DNA from 3 places in the Halomonas sp. KM007 genome. Region 3 is predicted to be linked to each of the others. Evidence: riboswitches for the same ligand, from Rfam matches in the RefSeq annotation. Region 3 holds a riboswitch; each other region holds the start of a gene.
The links. Region 3 has a riboswitch for thiamine pyrophosphate ahead of thiM (hydroxyethylthiazole kinase). Riboswitches for the same ligand answer to the same signal wherever they lie in the genome.

Region 1 (4,207 bases), 1.3 Mb from region 3:
GGCAGTTATGCTTCCATGAAGCCCGTGTGTTCGATCAAGCTAACGCCTAGCGTCTCCCCACTTTTCCACAGGTGGTGCTGTAACTGCCTGAATAGCGTTGAAAATTTCAGTGCTATCAACGAGATCGGGGCTTTCCCGCCGGTATCATGTTGTTACCCCTAACACCATGAACCAAAAGGAAAACCCCGATGCTTCAAGATGCCAAAGACCGCGCCAAATGGAAAGCTCGCCTGATCGACTGGTGTGACGACCTGTCGGATCACCTCGCTCGACCCGTCGTGAAGCTGGCGGCAGAAACGCTCTTTGGCATCCTGGCCAGCGGTAGTTTGCGCCAGGCCGAGATCGCCCGCGCCTTGAAGGAACCCTGTCGGCTACACCACACGCAGAAGCGGTTGTCGCGCATGCTGTCCCGGCACAGCGAGCTTGCCTGGGCCGCGGAGCAACTGCAGCTCCAGCGGATCACGCCCTATATCACCGATGACATGGTGCTGGCCATCGATCCGGGCGACCTGAACCGGGATGGTGCCCCGACCAGTGAATACCGAACCCGCGTTCGCGACGGTGATACCGGCGAGATCGTCGGCGGTTATCCGCTGATCAGCGTGGTGGCACGCGACCTGAAGCGGGGCACCACCTGGCCACTGCTCACGCGGCTGCTATCGCCGGCTCGCGGCGGCTACCGCAGTGAAAACACCGATATCCTGAGCGTGATGGATACCGTGCAGCGCCATGTGGAGGGCCGGCCACTGTGGGTCATCGATCGTGGCGGCGATCGAGGGCGGCTGTGGGATGCCTGGCTGCGCGCCGAGCGTCATGTGCTGGTCCGGGCCGCCAATCAGCGCTTCTGGCAGTGGCGAGATACCGCCAAGACGTCGCAGCAGATTGCCCGAGATCTGCCACTGAAGCACCGCGGCCATTTGCGCCGTGGGCAGCATATCCCGGTGCGGTTCGGCATCACCAAGGTCACACTGCGGGAGCATCCGGAGACGCCGCTGTGGATGATCGTTGTCGATCATGAGAAGTCGGAGCGCCTGGTGCTGGTGACGACGCGCCCGGTGCGTGGTCGCCGCCAAGGCGAGCGGATGATTCAGGCTTACCTGGATCGCTGGGCCTGCGAGGAGGGGTACCGGTTCACCAAGCAGGGGTTCGACCTGGAGGGTGTCCAGGCGCGCCGTTTCACGACGCTGCAGAACCTGGTGGCGCTGGCCAGCCTGGCCTGGGCACTGCTTGCGGCCTATCAGGACCGAGCGCCGGAGTTGGTGCGGCACGCGCAACGTCAGAAGCGACACCGCCGGCTGATATTCCCGTTCTATAGCCTGCAGCGGGGCTGGCAACGTCTGTTTGCTCAGGGCCGAAGTGTTTTCTACCCCTTTGGAGAAGAGCGCCAGGCGCCGAGGCACGAATACCAGACTTGTTCACCTCCTCAGGAGGACTATGCCGATGACACGCCGGAAAATGGGGAGACCCTAGAAGCTAACGCCCCTTGCATCTCCCCCTCTCGCCTCCTACACTGCGCTGAATACTGCTTGACGGGGTGCCGGTGGAACCGGCTGAGATCGCTATACGGCTGGCTGCTACAGCAAGTCGTCACGGCGGGGCCCGTTGAACCTGATCCGGCTAGTACCGGCGTAGGAATCAAGCGGTGGTTGGGGTGCGCCGTGTTCACCTGATACCTTGCCCCAACTCACTCTCCCTACGCCCGTGCGCCGGTTCGCTGTACCACCGGAGGCATCCAATATGGGCTACCGCTTTACCGATCTCACCACCGCTTGCCAGAACGATTGGCGCGCCTACATCGAGCACGATTTCGTGCGCCAACTGGGCAATGCCACGCTGCCTGAGGCGTCGTTTCGCCACTACTTGAAGCAGGATTACCTGTTCTTGATCCACTTCGCCCGCGCCTACGCGCTGGCCGCCTACAAAAGCCCCACCCTGGCGGATCTGCGCCAGGCCCACGAGGGCCTGAAAGCCATCGTGGATGTGGAGCTGGGCCTGCACGTGGGCTTTTGCCAAGAGTGGGGCATCAGCGAACAGGAGCTTGCCGAACTCCCCGAAGCCCGCGCCACGCTGGCCTACACCCGCTATGTGCTGGATACCGGCAATCGCGGCGACCTGCTCGATTTGCACGTGGCGCTGGCCCCGTGCCTGGTGGGCTACGGCGAAATCGCCAACTGGCTGAACGCGCAGCCCTCTACGCTGCGCGGCGCGCAAAACCCCTTCGATGCCTGGATCGCCATGTACGAAAGCGAGGAGTTCCAGGCCGCCATGCAGGCGGAGCTTGCGTGGCTCGATGTCCGCCTGGCGGACGTCACCCCTGCCCGTTTTGCTGAGCTGAGCAAGATCTTCCGCGATGCCACCCGCCTGGAAATCGACTTCTGGCAGATGGGTTTAGACCTTTCTGAATAACCTCCTACAACATAGAGCAACCGTCATGACCAAGACCGTCAAAAGCAAAACCGCCCACTTTTTAGCCGAAACCGCCCAGGTCGATGCCGCCGCCGTGGCCCCACTGCCCGGCTCGCGCAAGGTGTACGTGGAAGGCTCACGGCCGGATATTCGCGTGCCGTTTCGGGAAATCACCCTCTCGCCCACCAAAACCAGCGGCGTGGATGAGCAGAACCCGCCGCTGTTGGTGTACGACACTTCCGGCCCCTACACCGACCCCAACGCCCGCATCGATTTGCGCCAGGGCCTGCCAGAGCTGCGCCGGGCCTGGATCGAAGAGCGCAACGACACCGAGTTTTTGGATGGCCCTACCAGCCAGTACGGCCAGCGCCGCGCCAACGACCCCACCCTTGCCCAGCTGCGCTTTGATTTGACCCGCACACCCCGCCGCGCGAAAGCGGGCAAGAACGTGACCCAGCTGCACTACGCCCGCCAGGGCATCATCACGCCGGAAATGGAGTTCATCGCCCTGCGTGAAAACCAGCGCCGCCAGGCGTTGGGTACGGCAGAGGTAGAGCGCATTCTGGGCCATCAGCATGCAGGCCAGAGCTTTGGCGCCAGCTTGCCCAAGGAGATCACGCCGGAGTTCGTGCGCGATGAGGTGGCCCGTGGCCGGGCGATCATTCCCAACAACATCAACCACCCGGAAAGCGAGCCGATGATCATTGGCCGCAACTTCCTGGTGAAGATCAACGGCAACCTGGGCAACTCGGCGGTCACCTCTTCCATCGAAGAGGAAGTGGACAAGATGACCTGGGGCATCCGCTGGGGTGCGGATACCATCATGGATCTCTCCACCGGCCAGAACATCCATGAAACCCGCGAGTGGATCATCCGCAACTCGCCGGTGCCGATTGGCACGGTGCCCATCTATCAGGCGCTGGAGAAGGTCAACGGCATTGCCGAAAACCTCACCTGGGAGATCTTCCGCGATACGCTGATCGAGCAGGCGGAACAGGGGGTGGATTACTTCACTATCCACGCCGGGGTACTGCTGCGTTACGTGCCGCTCACCGCCAACCGCGTCACCGGTATCGTCAGCCGTGGCGGTTCCATCATGGCGAAGTGGTGCCTGTATCACCATCAGGAGAGCTTCCTGTACACCCACTTCGAGGAGATCTGCGAGATCTGCAAGCAGTACGATGTGGCGTTCTCGCTGGGCGACGGCCTGCGCCCCGGCTCCATTGCCGATGCCAACGACGAAGCGCAAATGGCGGAGCTGAAAACCCTGGGCGAACTCACCCATATTGCCTGGAAGCACGACGTGCAGGTGATGATCGAAGGCCCCGGCCACGTGCCCATGCACCTGGTGAAAGAGAACATGGACAAGCAGCTGGAGTACTGCGACGAAGCGCCCTTCTATACCCTCGGCCCGCTGGTGACGGATATCGCCCCCGGCTACGACCACATTACCTCTGGCATTGGGGCGGCGATGATTGGCTGGTTTGGTTGCGCCATGCTCTGCTACGTGACGCCGAAAGAGCACCTGGGCCTGCCCAACAAGGATGACGTGAAAACCGGCATCATCACCTACAAGATTGCCGCCCACGCAGCGGATTTGGCCAAGGGCCACCCCGCGTCGCAGCGGCGCGATAACGCGCTCTCCAAGGCGCGCTTCGAGTTCCGCTGGGAAGACCAGTTCAACCTGGGCCTGGACCCGGACACCGCCCGGGAATTCCACGATGAAACCCTGCCGAAGGATTCCGCCAAGGTGGCCCACTTCTGCTCCATGTGCGGGCCGAAGTTCTGCTCGATGAAGATC
Region 2 (4,207 bases), 740 kb from region 3:
CGCGACCAGCCGAACATGGTATGCGCTGCGTGGTTCCAGTCCAGAATACGGCCACGGTCGTCGATGCTCAGGTAGGCGTCGTAGGCCGACTCGATGACCAGATTGAGCTCGCGGGTACGCCGCTCTATCTGCTGTTCCAGGCTGTTGTGCAGCGCGGTGAGGTCACGTTTGAAACTGGCATTACGCTTCTCTTCCTGTATCAAGCGCTCGCGCAAATGAATTTCACCGGACACCACATCGGCCAGGTCTTGCAACGCAGTGAACTCCTGGGGGCTCAGTTCGCGAGGGCGCGAATCCATGGCACACAGGGAGCCCAATACCAGACCTTGGGTGGTTTTCAGAGGGATTCCGGCATAAAAGCGTATGCCGTCGGGTTTGATGACATAAGGGTTGCTGGCGAAGCGCGGATCCTGAAGCGCATCGTTGACGACCAGCGGCGCTTCCGCCAGCACGGTATAGGCACAGAACGCCACGTCGCGCGGCGTTTCCGAAAGTTCCAGCCCAACCTGAGACTTGAACCACTGGCGGTCGGTATCCACCAGCGTGACGGTAGATTGAGGGACCCCCAGCAGGACCGTCACCAACCGAGTGACTCGATCGAATACCGGCTCATTGGGGGTGTCCAACAACGCCAGCTCTTGCAAGGCGGCAATACGCAGCGCTTCATTCGATGGCAACAGGTGGCTCATGGTCGTTACACCTAATGTCGTTAACACCCCCTGAACATCATAACGTGAAACTTGTGAGCCTGCCTAACGCCTTGATTTTTTTTGTCACCGCTTACCCACAGGAGTGCTCCAGGCCACGATGACGCTGACCAGACTAGAGAGCAGCAGCGCTCCCAGGAAGGGCCCGAGGGTGGGAATACTGCCAGGAAACGTGGCAGCCATGATGCCCGCCATCAAGGAGCCTTGACCCAGCCAGCCCGGCAATACCGCCCCCACCAGGCCCGCTACACCACCACTGATGGCCGCCAGTGGCGTCATGCGCTGCCACAGGCCCAGCAGCACTGGCACCACGATGGCCGCACACAGCAAATCGGCAATCAGGAACAGTCTCAGTACCGAAAGCCCCTGCAAGGCGATGAGAATCACCGGTACCATCAGCAGTACCGTGATCCAGCGTGCCTTGTTCAAGGCATGTGGCTGCTCTCCCGTTGCCCACAGCGACGCAATGCCGTTTTGCAACGTATCCACGCTGGAGGTCACCAGCGTCACGGCCAGCACCAGGGCCGGTAGCGTGATCCAGACAGGAGCCTCTGCCAACAGGGCAAAAAAGGGCATCGGCGGCTCGCCGAGGTTCACACCGCTCAGCGCTGCCATCATGCCGACTCCACCGATGACCATGACCACGGCCACCGTCATGCCGCCTCCCAGCCATGCCCCACGGCCAAGACTGGCGCTATCCTGAGCCGCCCACAGCCGCTGCCAATAGCCCTGATGGAACAGGTTGGCTGCGGTCACGGCAATGATCAGTGTCAATGCCACGCTCAGCGAAGCTCCCATGGGCAAGGCCGGCAACGCCACGTCATTGGGCATGGCAGGCAAGCGCCATAACGTTACGCCCGCCACGGCACATAGCAGGATCAACAGTAGCCAAGCCTGCCAGCGGTCGGTGGCCAAACTGGCTCGCAGGCCACCCAGAACAGTATAGACGAGGGTCGTCAGCGCTACGCCAATGATGACCCAGGCAGGTGGAACATCTGACAGTAGCGCGGTAATGGCACCGATGGCCGTCAGTTCAGCCGCCAGGAAACACCCCATGTACGCCACGGAGGCCAGCGTGACACAGTGGCGGACCCCTTTCCCGTAACACACCTCGGCGAACTCGGCGATACTGCGCCCGCCTGGCAGCGCCCGACGTATTCTGGGCCCGTAGAGCCCCAGCACCAGAAAGGGCAGCGCCGACCCCAAGGCATAGCCCAACAGAGCCACCGGCCCCACGAACGCGCCGATTTCAGGAGGCGCGAAGAGAATCCAGGCCCCCATCCCCGACGCCAGAAAAGAGAGCCCCAGGGTGGTTGCCGTCTGTGAGTTGCGCGCCGTGACATAGTCATCCAGCGAGCCTCCCCCAAAACGTGCCCGAAGGCCTAAAAAAGCAAAGCAGCACAGCGCTGCGCCCAGCACAGCAGACGTCAGGTACGGCATGTCGCGCTTCCTCCGCCGGTATTAACCGGATCAGGTTCCAGGGTCTGCGTGACGCGCATTCTCAGCCCGTAATGGGCTCCCCTGGCGACAGTGAATGAATGAAGGCGGTATCTTCACTGAAAGGGGAACCCTGGTAAAGCGTTACAATGCGTCCTGAACCATGGCCTAGGCTGGTTTCGGCACGCGCCCCATGAGATAGAACTCTGGATTAGGAGGGGTTCCCGCCAGGGTGACCAAACGATTCGACATGCCAAAAAAGGCGGCGATGGCACCGATGTCCCAGCAGTCTTCCAGGGTAAAGTCCACTTCCGCCAACCGGGTTTGCCACTGCGGCGTCAACTCCCCCAGCTCGATGGCGCTGTGCAGCGCAAAATCGAGCATGCGCAGGTGGCGCTCGCTCAGCCCCGCTGTGTGGTGGTTGATGGCCACGTTGTCGGCCAGCAGAGGGTCTTTGCTGTAGATGCGTACCAGCGCGCCATGCGCCACGACGCAGTATAGGCAGCGATTGCGAGCGCTGGTGGCGACCACGATCATTTCCTTTTCTGCCTTGGTCAAGGTGTCGGATTCCCGCTCCATCAATGCATCGTGGTAGGCAAAGAAAGCGCGAAATTCCGCTGGGCGATGCGCCAGCATGAGAAACACATTGGGCACGAACCCGGCTTTTTCCTGCACCGCCAACATGGCCTTGCGAATGTCGTCAGGCAGGTCGTCCAGGCTCTCGGGGATATTAAATCGGCTTAATGACGCAGACATGTTTACCTCTTTCTTGTTATGTTGATGACCGTCATCTTCAATACGTCTTTATGGTTAACAAAATGCTAACTCTTTAGGCTTTCATTACACCTTGAGGCTCGCCATACTCTTGCTGAGCATATTTCACAAGAGCCGTCAGCGTTGAGCCAAGCGGCGTCTGGAACAGGGAAACCACCATGTCTTATTCTGAAGCAAGAGAGCACACGCCAGGGCGTTTGCATGCATTGTTCGCGGACCCCTACCGTGCGTTCGAAAACGATACGGATGAGCGTCAGTTGCATATCCGCATCATGCTTCATACTTTGCTGGCTCGCCCTATCGCTCATGGTCAAATCACGTTACGGGTGATTCACGGTTGGGAGAACGGCGGCTTCGAGCCAGAAGACCTGCAACATGCTGATTTCCACCTGAACAGTTTGGCAGATTTCCATGCCGCTGCTGCGCGTTTTGCAGCGGCCAATCGACAGAACGCGCCGCTACCTGCCGATGGCAGTACCATCCTGGCAGCGCCGCTGGCCGACGCCATTGCAGGTGCCGAAGCCGAAGGCCTGACCCTGAACGAGGATATCCGCGAAACGCCTGCTCGCTGGCCAGCGTTCGAAGGGGGGCTGGCGCTTTACACGCTGTTCAAGATGTATCATCGCCTGGTCTATGGCGAAGACGATACTTACCGCTGCTCTCAGTGCGAAACGCCCCACGGGCTGCGCGAAATCCATGAGTTCCATCTCGAAGAGGGCGAATTTGCCCTGCTGGCCCCGCTGAACGATGAGCCGGATGCTCCCTACCTTCTGGTGCTGCATGAAAGCCAACTTGAGCCTATCGAGCAGCTCCTGCGCGACAGCCTGCCACTGTTCGAGCCCGTTTGAATAGCAGAAATCTTCTTCCATCGGGAAGAAGACTTCTGACGTGTCACCCACTCTTCAAGCGGATTTCTACAGAGCGATCGTGCTATTGATCCCGCTGGAGACGTTCTCGGGCTCGAACCAGCGCGCGGTCACCGTCTTGGTTTGTGTCCAGAACGCGATGGCCTGCTTGCCGTTGGGGCCCAAATCCCCCAGTTTGGAAGCCCGAGAGCCGGTGAAGCTGAAATAAGCTACCGGCACCGGAATCGGCACGTTGATACCGATCTGACCAACGTCGATATCGGTTTCGAATCGGCGTGCCACCCAGCCCGAGTTGGTAAAAATCGACGTGCCATTGCCGTTCGGGTTGGCGTTGATGAAGTCGATGGCGTCGTCCAGGGTCTCGACCCCCACTACGCATAGCACCGGACCGAATATTTCTTCCCGGTAGATGGTCATCTCCGG
Region 3 (4,207 bases):
ACCATCACCAGCGCGATCTGAATCGGCTGCTCCCGTAAACGCCGCCCCCAGGTCGGCGCTTCGTTGCGGGCCAGCGCTTCCTGGTGGGCCTTTCGCACGCTGGCCTGGCGTTCGACCTGGTACTGCGCCAGCAGCGCCTCGGCGTCGTCTCGCTGGGCCGGGTTGCGCAGCCAGATGGCATCGACCCCCAGGCGGAAAAACCCCGCCTGGGTTTCATACACGTCGAAGCCGTGTTCATCCAGCAGTTGGCGCACTTCCATGGCCTCTTCATCGGTCACGTGGCGCAACCGGAACAGCAAATGTGCCATGTTAGCCGCCCAATGCCGCCATGCGATCCGCCTGAATCACTTCGATCCAGTAGCCATCCGCGTCCTTGACGAAAATGACGTCTTTCATCTTGCCCTGGTCGGCACGCTTCACGAAGGTGACATCGTGCTCGTCGAACCAGGCCTGGGCGGCCTCCAGGTCCGGCACGCTGAAGCAGATGTGGCCAAACCCCTGGGGCTCGGCATTGCCGTCGTGGTAGGCAAAGTCCTGCTCGGTTTCGGTGCCCCAGTTGTGGGTCAGTTCCAGCAGGCCCTTCTGGCTGAAAGTCCAGGCGGTGCGAGCGTTCTGGTCCTCCGGCACCTGGTCGTCGGCTTCCACGTTGGCCAGAAAATAGAGCGAGAACTGCATTTCTTCGAAATCCAGCCGCCGCAGCACCTGCATGCCAAATACGCGGGAATAGAACGCCAGCGCGCGCTCCGGGTCCTTGACCCGCAGCATGGTGTGATTCAACCGAAACCCTTGGGTCTGGGGAGCCGCAGGGGCAACACCGGGATGCTGTTCACCTGAAAACGACATGACTTTCTCCTGTTGCTGCGTGATGTATCTGGCAATTGGTGCCCAAGTAGGCACTTTGGTACGTAAATACTTTGACGAAGCCCATACCATGTACAAGGCTTTAGGCTGCTGCTAACGCGAACCCCATCGAATCCGCCGTTACCGCCCCTTGGGTCATGTATGAGGGCGGCGCTGCGATAATTCTAGCCCCTGCCTGAGGAGGCCGCATGTCACGTGATCTCAATGTACTGGGTGAGCCGCTCACCCCCTGCTGTCACTCGCCCAAGACGGGGTTTTATCGTGATGGCTTTTGCCGGGTCGGCACCGACGATGTGGGCATTCATTCGGTATGTGCCATGGTCACCGAGGAGTTCCTGGCGTTTTCCCGCGCGCAGGGCAATGACCTGGTCACCCCGCGCCCCGAGTACGGCTTTCCTGGCCTGCGGCCCGGTGATCGCTGGTGCCTGTGTGCCCACCGTTGGGCAGAAGCCGCAGAGGTCGGTCTGGCCCCGCCGGTGATTCTGTCAGGCACCAATGCACGCACGCTGGACATCATTCCGCTGATCAAACTACAGCAACACGCCCTGGATGCAGTGCACTAGGCCTGCCAGCGCGCGGGGCGCTTCCCCAGGCATTGGTCGTAGTGGATTTTCTATGCAACTCTTCTACACTACTGTCTCTACAGCTGTACATTCAGCGTATCGTTAGCCTGGGAGTGTGTCATGACCGACATTGAAATGACGCTAGATGATCGCCTGACGTTGAAGCAGTTGGCCAACGCGCTACAGAACGGCTTTTCCCCCATCGTGGAGGTCGTCTCGATGGATGGCATCTACAAGGTCCGCTTTCATCATGCCCACGGCGTCTCGGACCTGAGCAATGCACAGGGGCAAGTCAGCACGTTTCTGGGCACCGGAGAAATCCGCGACACCCTCGGGCAACTGGGGCTGACCCACGGCGTATTGACCTGTTCCGACCAGTGTGGCGACGAGATGATCGGCGTCTCGGGCAGCGCCATGACGCCCGATGAAATGCTGACCTACGGCACACGCATCGCGTTTCGCTGATCTTTCCGCACCATTGGCTTTACACATCCCGCCTGGCCGAGGATAGTACGCCTACGACAGGGGCGCCGCGACGCGGCTGAGAAGCACCCTTTGAACCTGAACCGGATAGCACCGGCGTAGGGAGTCGTGGTGCTTCCATTCACCACCTCCCTGCCGGGAGGAAGTCATGACCCTACCCAGCCCACGCGAGACGCTGCTCGCGCTGCGTGACCAGACCCCGCTGGTTCACTGCATCACCAACTACGTTGCCATGAACAGTACCGCCAACCTGCTGCTGGCCGCCGGGGCCTCCCCCGCCATGCTGCATGCCCAGGAAGAAGTGGCGGAATTTACCGCCATCGCGGGAGCGCTCTCGATCAACATCGGTACGCTCTCTACCCCTTGGGCCGAAGCCATGCAGCTGGCCGCCCAATCAGCCCAGGCCCACGCGGTGCCCTGGGTGCTGGACCCGGTTGCCGTGGGCGCTACGCGGCTGCGCCAGCAAACCTGCCTGTCTCTGCTGGCTTACCAGCCCAGTGTGATTCGTGCCAATGCCTCGGAAATCATGGCGCTGAGCGGCCTTGCCCACCAGGGCCGGGGCGTGGATGCCACGGTCAGCACCGACGATGCCACCCAAGCGGCCATCACCCTGGCGCGTCGGTATCACTGTGTCGTCGCCATGACCGGGGCCACCGATATCGTCACCGATGGCCAGTCGCTGTATCGTTTGACCGGCGGCCACCCGCTGATGCCACGGGTAACCACCCTGGGCTGCGGGCTCAGCGCGCTGGTCGCCGGTTTCGTGGCGGCCAACCGTCACGCCCCGCTGGCCGCCACGCTCGGCGCCCTGACCTACTTTAATCTGGCAGGCAGCCACGCCGGGCAGCAGGCCGAAGGGCCGGGCAGTTTCTATGTGGCGCTGCTGGATACCCTGTACTCGCTCACGGCAGATGACCTGCCTGCACTACCTCACTCGGAGACCCTACATGTCGGTTGATCTTACGCTCTACCTGGTCACGGATGCTCAGCTATGCGCCTCCACGGGCCTGGAACGTACCGTGGAAGCCGCCGTGGCAGGAGGCGTCACGCTGGTCCAGCTACGCGACAAGCAGGCCAGCGACGAGGCCATGATTGCCCAGGCCAAGCGTCTCAAGGAAGTGCTGGCAGGTAGCGGAGTGCCGCTGATCATCAATGACCGGCTGAACGTGGCGCACGCCAGCGGTGCCGACGGCTTGCACGTTGGCCAGAGCGATACGGACGTGATGCAGGCCCGCCAGGTACTGGGCGAGCAGGCGATCATCGGGCTCTCCATCAATACTCTGGAACAGTTGCAGCGTGCCCCCGTGGCGCTGCTGGATTACGTGGGGCTGGGGCCTGTGTTTGCCACCGGGAGCAAGCAGGACCACGCGCAGCCCATCGGTTTTACCGGGCTGGCCCAACTGGCCAGTGCCTGTCCGCTGCCCAGCGTGGCCATCGGTGGCTTGAAAGCCGAGCACGCCGCCCAGGTGAAAGCCGCCGGTGCCCACGGGCTCGCGGTGATCTCGGCCATTTGCGGCCATCCTGACCCACGTCAGGCGGCCCAGGCGTTCTTCAGGTCATGACCCAGTTCGACCAGCTGACAGCCTTCGTCAAGGTGGCCGAGTTGGGCAGTTACACGCGGGCGGCGGAGGCCCTGGACCTCTCGCGCACCTTGCTATCGCGCCGGGTCATGGCGCTCGAGGAATCGCTGGGCGCGCGGCTGATACAGCGCACCACCCGGCGGCTGCACCTGACGGAAGCAGGCGAGCGCTATCTGGCCCGCGCACAGGCGATCCTGCTGGCTCTGGAGGAGGCTGCCAATGAAGTGGGTAGCGGCCTTCAAAGCGTGAGCGGACGACTGCGCATCAACGGGCCCATGAGCTTTGGCACTCGCTACCTGGCTCCCGAGGTGGCTCGCTTCATGCGGGATCATCCCCACCTGGAGGTGCGCCTGGACCTCAATGACCGCCGTGTAGACCTGCTCGAAGAGGGATACGACCTGGCCATTCGCATTGGCAGCCTGCCGGATTCCAGCCTGGTGGCCAAGCGCCTGGCACGCTGCCAGATGGTGTTCTGCGCCTCTCCTGACTACCTGGCACAGCACGGCACTCCCACCCGCCTGGAGGCGCTGGCCGACCATCGTTGCCTACGCTATCGCAGCGGCCAGAACAGCGGCGACTGGCGCGTGGGGCAGCAGTGGTTGAGTGTCGACGGACCGCTGGAGAGCAATAACGGCGATATGCTGACCCATGCCGCGGAAGCCGGGCTAGGTATCGCCCATCAGCCCAGCTTCCTGGTGACCGAAAGCATCGCCCAGGGCC

Region 1: another riboswitch for thiamine pyrophosphate. It lies ahead of tenA (TenA family protein); the one in region 3 lies ahead of thiM (hydroxyethylthiazole kinase).
Region 2: another riboswitch for thiamine pyrophosphate. It lies ahead of RVM27_RS04095 (SLC5/6 family protein); the one in region 3 lies ahead of thiM (hydroxyethylthiazole kinase).

Annotation. Positions count from the first base shown of each region.
Region 1 is NZ_CP136131.1:2,936,775-2,940,981, reverse strand. It holds gene RVM27_RS13855 (hypothetical protein) at 657-1,400, opposite strand; TPP riboswitch at 1,521-1,652, shown strand; gene tenA (TenA family protein) at 1,738-2,406, shown strand; gene thiC (phosphomethylpyrimidine synthase ThiC) at 2,432-4,207, shown strand, end outside.
Region 2 is NZ_CP136131.1:870,712-874,918, forward strand. It holds gene RVM27_RS04090 (GAF domain-containing protein) at 1-689, opposite strand, end outside; gene RVM27_RS04095 (SLC5/6 family protein) at 774-2,147, opposite strand; TPP riboswitch at 2,137-2,240, opposite strand; gene RVM27_RS04100 (carboxymuconolactone decarboxylase family protein) at 2,313-2,900, opposite strand; gene RVM27_RS04105 (hypothetical protein) at 3,077-3,766, shown strand; gene RVM27_RS04110 (CoA-acylating methylmalonate-semialdehyde dehydrogenase) at 3,833-4,207, opposite strand, start outside.
Region 3 is NZ_CP136131.1:1,609,216-1,613,422, forward strand. It holds gene RVM27_RS07440 (DUF6164 family protein) at 1-308, opposite strand, end outside; gene gloA (lactoylglutathione lyase) at 310-843, opposite strand; gene RVM27_RS07450 (DUF2237 family protein) at 1,050-1,424, shown strand; gene RVM27_RS07455 (hypothetical protein) at 1,545-1,889, shown strand; TPP riboswitch at 1,938-2,029, shown strand; gene thiM (hydroxyethylthiazole kinase) at 2,056-2,865, shown strand; gene thiE (thiamine phosphate synthase) at 2,855-3,469, shown strand; gene RVM27_RS07470 (LysR family transcriptional regulator) at 3,466-4,207, shown strand, end outside.